Linked DNA regions of Azospirillum brasilense. The protein of the gene in region 1 interacts with the protein of each later gene in a pairwise test. Links are inferred from orthologs where the notes say so. Each region holds a gene or a part of one and is shown in the gene's direction. Other genes may lie near its edges. The genes, in order: H1Q64_RS06735 and H1Q64_RS13815.

What was found.
Region 2: the proteins of H1Q64_RS06735 (region 1) and H1Q64_RS13815 interact in binary tests that used the Escherichia coli proteins (3 or more experiments, as listed by UniProt). The link is inferred for Azospirillum brasilense from one-to-one orthologs.

What each region holds. Positions count from the first base shown.
Region 1 is NZ_CP059449.1:1,413,830-1,417,576, reverse strand. Bases 91-3,526 are described here. They hold H1Q64_RS06735 (2-oxoglutarate dehydrogenase E1 component), read left to right. Parts: upstream 91-401; coding sequence 402-3,326; downstream 3,327-3,526. Other genes in these bases: odhB (2-oxoglutarate dehydrogenase complex dihydrolipoyllysine-residue succinyltransferase), read left to right, coding at 3,369-3,526; sucD (succinate--CoA ligase subunit alpha), read left to right, coding at 91-252. In the rest of the region: more of sucD, read left to right, coding at 1-90; more of odhB, read left to right, coding at 3,527-3,747. UniProt on the Escherichia coli protein: E1 component of the 2-oxoglutarate dehydrogenase (OGDH) complex which catalyzes the decarboxylation of 2-oxoglutarate, the first step in the conversion of 2-oxoglutarate to succinyl-CoA and CO(2).
Region 2 is NZ_CP059450.1:89,269-92,456, reverse strand. Bases 131-3,007 are described here. They hold H1Q64_RS13815 (ABC-F family ATP-binding cassette domain-containing protein), read left to right. Parts: upstream 131-559; coding sequence 560-2,455; downstream 2,456-3,007. Other genes in these bases: H1Q64_RS13810 (exopolysaccharide biosynthesis protein), read left to right, coding at 2,452-3,007; ndk (nucleoside-diphosphate kinase), read right to left, coding at 131-345. In the rest of the region: more of ndk, read right to left, coding at 1-130; more of H1Q64_RS13810, read left to right, coding at 3,008-3,153. UniProt on the Escherichia coli protein: Genetic data indicate it may be involved in ribosome assembly or function.

The sequences.
Region 1 (3,747 bases):
GAGATCGGCGGCGACGCCGAGGTCAAGGGCGCGGAGTTCATCCGCGACTCCGGGACCAAGAAGCCGGTCGTCGGCTTCATCGCCGGGCGCACCGCGCCTCCGGGCCGCCGCATGGGCCATGCCGGCGCGGTGATCTCCGGCGGCAACGACACCGCCGACTTCAAGATCGACTTCATGAAGTCCGTCGGCATCGCCGTCGCCGACAGCCCCGCCAGCCTGGGTTCCACCATGCTGAAGGTCTTCAAGGGCTGATAAAGCGGTAGGCGGGACCCCATATTCCCGCCGACTGCCGAAGGACCGGCGGCCCCCTGTCTCCTCCCGGAGATCCGGGGGCCGCTCGGTCCCAGCGACAAGCAAAAAAAACTCTCTGAGGGAACCGGGCAAACGCCCGAGGCAAACATATGTCCGCTAATCTGGAGAAGACCTCGTTCCTGTTCGGCTCGAACGCCGAATATGTCGCGGAGTTGTACGCGCGCTTCCTGAAGGACCCCTCCTCGGTGGATTCGAGCTGGAACGGCTTCTTCAGGGAGCTGGACGACGACTCCCGCGCCGTCCTGAACGAGCTGAACGGCCCGTCCTGGAGCCTGGAGGAGGGCACGCTCGCCAACGGCGCGCTCGACCCCGTCGCCGCCTCGCTGGAAAGCATCGGCGCCCCGGCCGCGACCAACGGCAACGCCGGCCTCGTCGCCCACGCCCAGCAGGTCTATGGCGGCATCAGCCACCAGCAGCTGCGCGCCGCGACGCTCGACAGCATCCGCGCGCTGATGCTCATCCGCGTCTACCGCGTGCGCGGCCACATGAACGCGCATTTCGACCCGCTGGGTCTCGAGAAGCGTGAGCCGCACCCGGAACTGGACCCGGCGACCTACGGCTTCGGTCCGGGCGACATGGACCGCCCGATCTTCCTGAACTACTCGCTGGGCCTGGAGACGGCGTCGCTGCGCCAGATCCTGGAGATCCTGCAGAAGACCTACTGCGGGAACATCGGCGTCGAGTTCATGCACATCCAGGATCCGGAAGAGAAGGCCTGGATTCAGGAGCGCATCGAGGGCGGCCGCAACCACACCGAATTCACGGTGAACGGCAAGCGCGCCATCTACGAGCGCCTGATCGCCGCCGAGGGCTTCGAGAAGTTCCTCCAGCTCAAGTACACCGGCACCAAGCGCTTCGGCCTTGAGGGCGGCGAGTCGATGATCCCCGCGCTGGAGCAGGTCCTGAAGCGCGGCGGCCAGCTCGGCCTCAAGGAGGTCGTCGTCGGCATGGCCCACCGCGGCCGGCTGAACATGCTGACCAACTTCATGGGCAAGCCCTTCGCCGCGGTCTTCTCGGAGTTCCAGGGCAACCCGTCCAGCCCGCAGGACGTGCAGGGCTCGGGCGACGTGAAGTATCATCTCGGCACCTCGTCGGACCGCGATTTCAACGGCAACATCGTCCACCTGTCGCTGACCGCCAACCCATCCCACCTGGAATGGGTGAATCCGGTCGTGCTGGGGAAGGTGCGCGCCAAGCAGGCGCAGCGCAACGACCTGGACCGCGAGCAGGTCATGGGCGTTCTGATCCACGGCGACGCCGCCTTCGCCGGCCAGGGCATCGTGGCCGAGACGCTGGGCCTGTCGGAGCTGCGCGGCTACCGCACCGGCGGCACCGTCCACTTCATCATCAACAACCAGATCGGCTTCACCACGAACCCGACCTATTCGCGGTCCGGCGTCTATTGCTCGGACATGGCGAAGATGGTCCAGGCGCCGATCTTCCACGTCAACGGCGACGACCCCGAGTCCGTCGTCCACATCAGCCGCATCGCCGCCGAGTTCCGCCAGAAGTTCAAGCGGGACGTGGTGATCGACATGGTCTGCTACCGCCGCCACGGCCACAACGAGGGCGACGAGCCGGGCTTCACCCAGCCGCTGATGTACAAGAAGATCCGCGCCCACGGCACCACGCGGGAGCTGTACGGCAAGCAGCTCGTCGAGGAGAACGTCCTCACCCAGGCCGAGTCCGATCAGATGATCCAGGACTTCATGAAGAAGCTGGAGGGTGAGTTCGAGGCCGCCAACTCCTTCAAGCCGAACAAGGCCGACTGGCTGGAAGGCAAGTGGTCGGGCCTGGAGGCCGCGAAGACCGACGACGAGCGCAAGGGCAACACCGGCGTGGCGATCGACGTGCTGCGCGAGGTCGGCAACAAGCTCTGCGAGTACCCGAAGGACTTCGCGATCAACTCGAAGATCGCCCGCCAGCTCGAGGCCAAGAAGAAGTCGCTGGAGACCGGCGAGGGCATCGACTGGGCGACCGCGGAAGCGCTCGCCTACGGCACGCTGCTGGTCGAGGGCAACGGCGTCCGCCTGTCGGGCCAGGATTCCGGCCGCGGCACCTTCTCGCACCGCCATGCGGTGATGTACGACCAGAACACCGAGAACAAGTACATCCCGCTGAACCATCTGCGTCCCGACCAGGGCCCGTTCGAGGTGCATGACAGCCCGCTGTCCGAGGCCGCCGTGGTCGGCTTCGAGTACGGCTACTCGCTGGCCGAGCCGCACAGCCTGACCCTGTGGGAAGCGCAGTTCGGCGACTTCGCCAACACCGCCCAGACCATCATCGACCAGTTCCTCTCGTCGGGCGAGTCGAAGTGGCTGCGCATGTCCGGCCTCGTGCTTCTGCTGCCGCACGGCTACGAGGGCCAGGGTCCGGAGCACTCCTCGGCCCGTCCGGAGCGCTTCCTCCAGATGTCCGCCGAGGACAACTGGCAGATCTGCAACCTGACGACCCCGGCGAACCTGTTCCACGCCTTCCGCCGCCAGATGCGCCGGCCCTTCCGCAAGCCGCTGGTGCTGTTCACGCCGAAGTCGCTGCTGCGCCACAAGCTGTGCGTCTCCAGCCTGTCGGAACTGGCCGAGGGCACGAACTTCCGCCGCGTGCTCGGCGAGACGGCGACGGACCTGCTGCCGAACGAGCAGATCCGCCGCATCGTCGTCTGCACCGGCAAGGTCTATTACGACCTGCTGCAAGAGCGCACCGCGCGCGGCATCAAGGACGTGGCGCTCGTCCGGTTGGAGCAGCTCTACCCGTTCCCCCGCTCCGCCCTGACCGAGGAGTTCGCCCGCTATCCGAACGCCGAGGTCGTGTGGTGCCAGGAGGAGCCGGAGAACCAGGGCTACTGGACCTTCGTCGACCGCCGTCTGGAAGGCGCCCTCACCTCGATCGAGCACAAGGCCTCGCGCCCCAGCTATGTCGGCCGTCCGGCCTCCGCGTCGCCGGCCACCGGCCTGCTCAAGCGTCACAACCAGGAGCAGGCGAAGCTTCTGGAAGACGCGCTCGTCATCCGCTGACTCGACGCCCAGGCGTAGAACAAGAAAGTACGAGAGGAACTTATGGCTACCGAAATCAAGGTCCCCACCCTGGGCGAGTCCGTCTCCGAGGCGACCGTTGCCCGCTGGCTGAAGAAGGTCGGCGACGCGGTCGCCGCCGACGAGGCGCTGGTCGAGCTGGAGACCGACAAGGTCACGCTTGAGGTGAACGCCCCGTCCGCCGGCACGCTGGCGGAGATCGTTGCCGCCGACGGCGCCAACGTCGGCGTCGGCGCCCTGCTGGGTGTCCTCGGCGAGGCCGGCGCCGCCGTGGCCGCTCCGGCCCCGGCCGCGGCTCCCGCCGCCGCCCCGGCCAAGACGGCCGCCCCGGCGGCGGCTCCGGCCCCGGCGGGCGCTGCCGCCCTGGCCGACGCCGGCCCGGCCGCCCGCAAGCTGGTCGCCG
Region 2 (3,188 bases), on another replicon or contig:
CGAGTTGGCCTCGATCGACTCGGCGAACTCCTTGCGGATGGTGCCCTCGGCGGCGTTGGCCGGGTTGGTGGCGCCCATGATCTCGCGGTTGCGGGCGATGGCGTTCTCGCCTTCCAGGACCTGGAGCACGACCGGGCCGGAGATCATGAAGGAGACGAGGTCGTTGAAGAACGGACGCTCGCGATGCACGCCGTAGAACTGCTCGGCCTGGGCCTTGGACAGCTGGACGCGCTTCTGCGCGACGATGCGCAGGCCGCCGTCCTCGAACTTGGCGTTGATCTTGCCAGTCAGGTTGCGGCGGGTGGCATCGGGCTTGATGATCGAGAGGGTGCGTTCGACGGCCATGGCGGTGGGCTCCTGCTGGAAATGCGTTATGGGCGCCGCTGGTTTGGCCGGGGCGCCGATTGCGCGGGGTTATATAGGCGCTTTTCGGCCACGGCAACCGGTTCGTGAGGCCACTTCGTGAGGCCGACCGCGCGCCGCCGCGCGGCTGCCATGAAGGGTTGCCCCGCGGGTCCCGCTTCAAATCGCGGTTTCCCCGTGGTAAACCGGCGCCGATATGCTGCACATCAACGACCTGACGTTCCGCTACGGCGGACGTGTGCTGTTCGACCGCGCCACCGCGGTCGTGTCGAAGGGCCACCGCGTGGCGCTGGTCGGCCGCAACGGCACCGGAAAATCCACCCTCCTCAAGCTCATCGCCGGCCAGCTCCAGACGGACGCCGGAGCCATCGGCGTGCCCACCGGCACCAAGATCGGCATGGTGGCGCAGGAGGCCCCCAGCGGCGCCACCACGCTGATCGACGCCGTCCTGGCCGCCGACACGGAGCGCACCGCCCTGCTGGCCGAGGCCGAGACGGCCACCGACCCCATGCGCATCGGCGAGATCCACGCCCGGCTGGCCGACATCGAGGCGCATTCGGCGCCGTCGCGCGCCGCCCAGGTGCTTTCCGGGCTGGGGTTCGACGCCGACGCGCAGGCCCGGCCCTGCTCCGACTTCTCGGGCGGCTGGCGGATGCGCGTGGCGCTGGCCGGCGTGCTGTTCGCCCGCCCCGACCTGCTGCTGCTCGACGAGCCGACGAACCACCTCGATCTGGAGGCGACCATCTGGCTTGAGGGGTACCTCAAGAACTACCCCCACACGATCCTGCTGGTCAGCCACGACCGCGACCTCTTGAACTCGGTCCCCACGACGACCATCCATGTGGACCAGGGCAAGCTGGTGACCTACGCCGGCAACTACGACCAGTTCCTCAAGCAGCGCCGCGCCAACATGGAGCGGTTGCAGGCCATGGCGACCAAGCAGGAGGCCAAGCGCAAGCACATGATGGCCTTCGTCGAACGCTTCCGCTACAAGGCGACCAAGGCCCGGCAGGCGCAGAGTCGCCTGAAGGCCCTGGAGAAGCTGGAGACCATCACGCTGATGGAGGACGACGCCGAGGTCGTCTTTAACTTCCCCCAGCCGGACGAGATGGCCCCGCCGCTGATCGCGCTGGACGGGGTGACCATCGGCTACGGCGACCGCGCCATCCTGCGCCGCGTCAACCTGCGCATCGACATGGACGACCGCATCGCCCTGCTCGGCGCCAACGGCAACGGCAAATCCACGCTGGTGAAGCTGCTGGCCGGACGGCTGGAGGCGATGGCCGGCGAGGTGAAGCGCCCGACCAAGCTGCGCGTCGGCTATTTCGCCCAGCACCAGCAGGACGAGCTGGACCTGTCGCTGACCCCGATCCAGCAGACCCAGCGCATCATGCCGCTGGCGCCGGAGGAGAAGGTCCGCGCCCATCTCGGCCGCTTCGGCTTCCAGCAGAGCAAGGCGGAAACCCGCATCTCCGACCTGTCCGGCGGCGAGAAGGCCCGGCTGCTGCTGGCGCTGATGAGCCGCGAGACGCCGCACATCCTGATGCTGGACGAGCCGACCAACCACCTCGATGTGGACAGCCGCGAGGCGCTGATCGAGGCGATCAACGGGTTCGAGGGCGCGGTCATCCTCATCAGCCACGACCCGCACCTGATCGAGCTGACCGCCGACCGGCTGCTGCTGGTCGCCGACGGCACGGTGCAGCCCTACGACGGCGACCTCGACGACTACCGCCGCTTCCTGCTCGACCGAGCGCGGGCCGAGCGCGCCGCCGCCAAGGGCGGCGAGACGACGGACGCCGGGGCCAGCCGCAAGGACCAGCGCCGCGCTGCGGCGGAGGCCCGCGCCACGCTCGCCCCGCTGAAGAAGAAAGCCACCGACGCGGAGTCGCAGGTCAACAAGCTGACCGAGGAGAAGCGCAAGATCGAGGCGAAGCTGGCCGATCCCGCCCTCTACAGCGGTCCCAGCGACAAGCTGCAGAAGCTCCAGATCGACCTCGGCGTGGTGGACAAGAAGCTGTCCGCCGCCGAGGAGGCATGGCTTGAGCATCTCGAAGCCTATGAGTCGGCGGCGGCGGAGGCCGGCGTATGAGCGTGCCGCGCAACGTGGCCTTCACCGGAGGCGCCTCGCTTCCCGCGACCGTCGCCCGCCGTGGGCGGCAGGACCATGGGGAGGAGCGGACCTCCGACGTCCTGGCGGCCTTCCGCGCCAACCTGCCGGACGGGCGGGTGTCACTCGGCGACCTGATCCAGGCGCTGGGCGACCGTTCGCTGGGCACCATCCTGCTGGCCCTGTCGCTGCCCACCATCGCGCCGGTGCCGCTGGGCGTGTCCTGCCTGTTCGACCTGCCGATCCTGCTCTTCTCCGCCCAGATGGCCTTCGGCAAGCGCGGCGCCGCCCTGCCCGGCTGGATTCTGCGCCGCTCGGTCAGCCGCTCCCTCGCCGCCCGCATGATCGACAAGGCGATGCCGCGGCTGACCGCCATCGAGAGGATGCTGAAGCCGCGCCACAGCCGCTTCGCCAGCATCGACGGGGAACGCTGGTTCGGCGTGCTGGTGCTGCTTCTGTCGCTGACCTGCGTGGTGCCGCTGCCGCTGACCGGCTGGCTGCCCGGCTTCGCCCTCGTCCTGCTGTCCCTGGGGCTGATCGAGCGCGACGGGGCCGCGGTCGCGGTCAGCCTCGCCCTCACCGTGGCTGCCCTGGTCTTCTTCGCGCTGGTCGCCAGCAGCCTGTCCTACGCCGGTCAGACCCTGCTGGCGGTCACGTCATATCCCGCGTTCATGGCATAGCTCCAGCCGCTTCGGCCGGTTGCGGGGCAACCCCG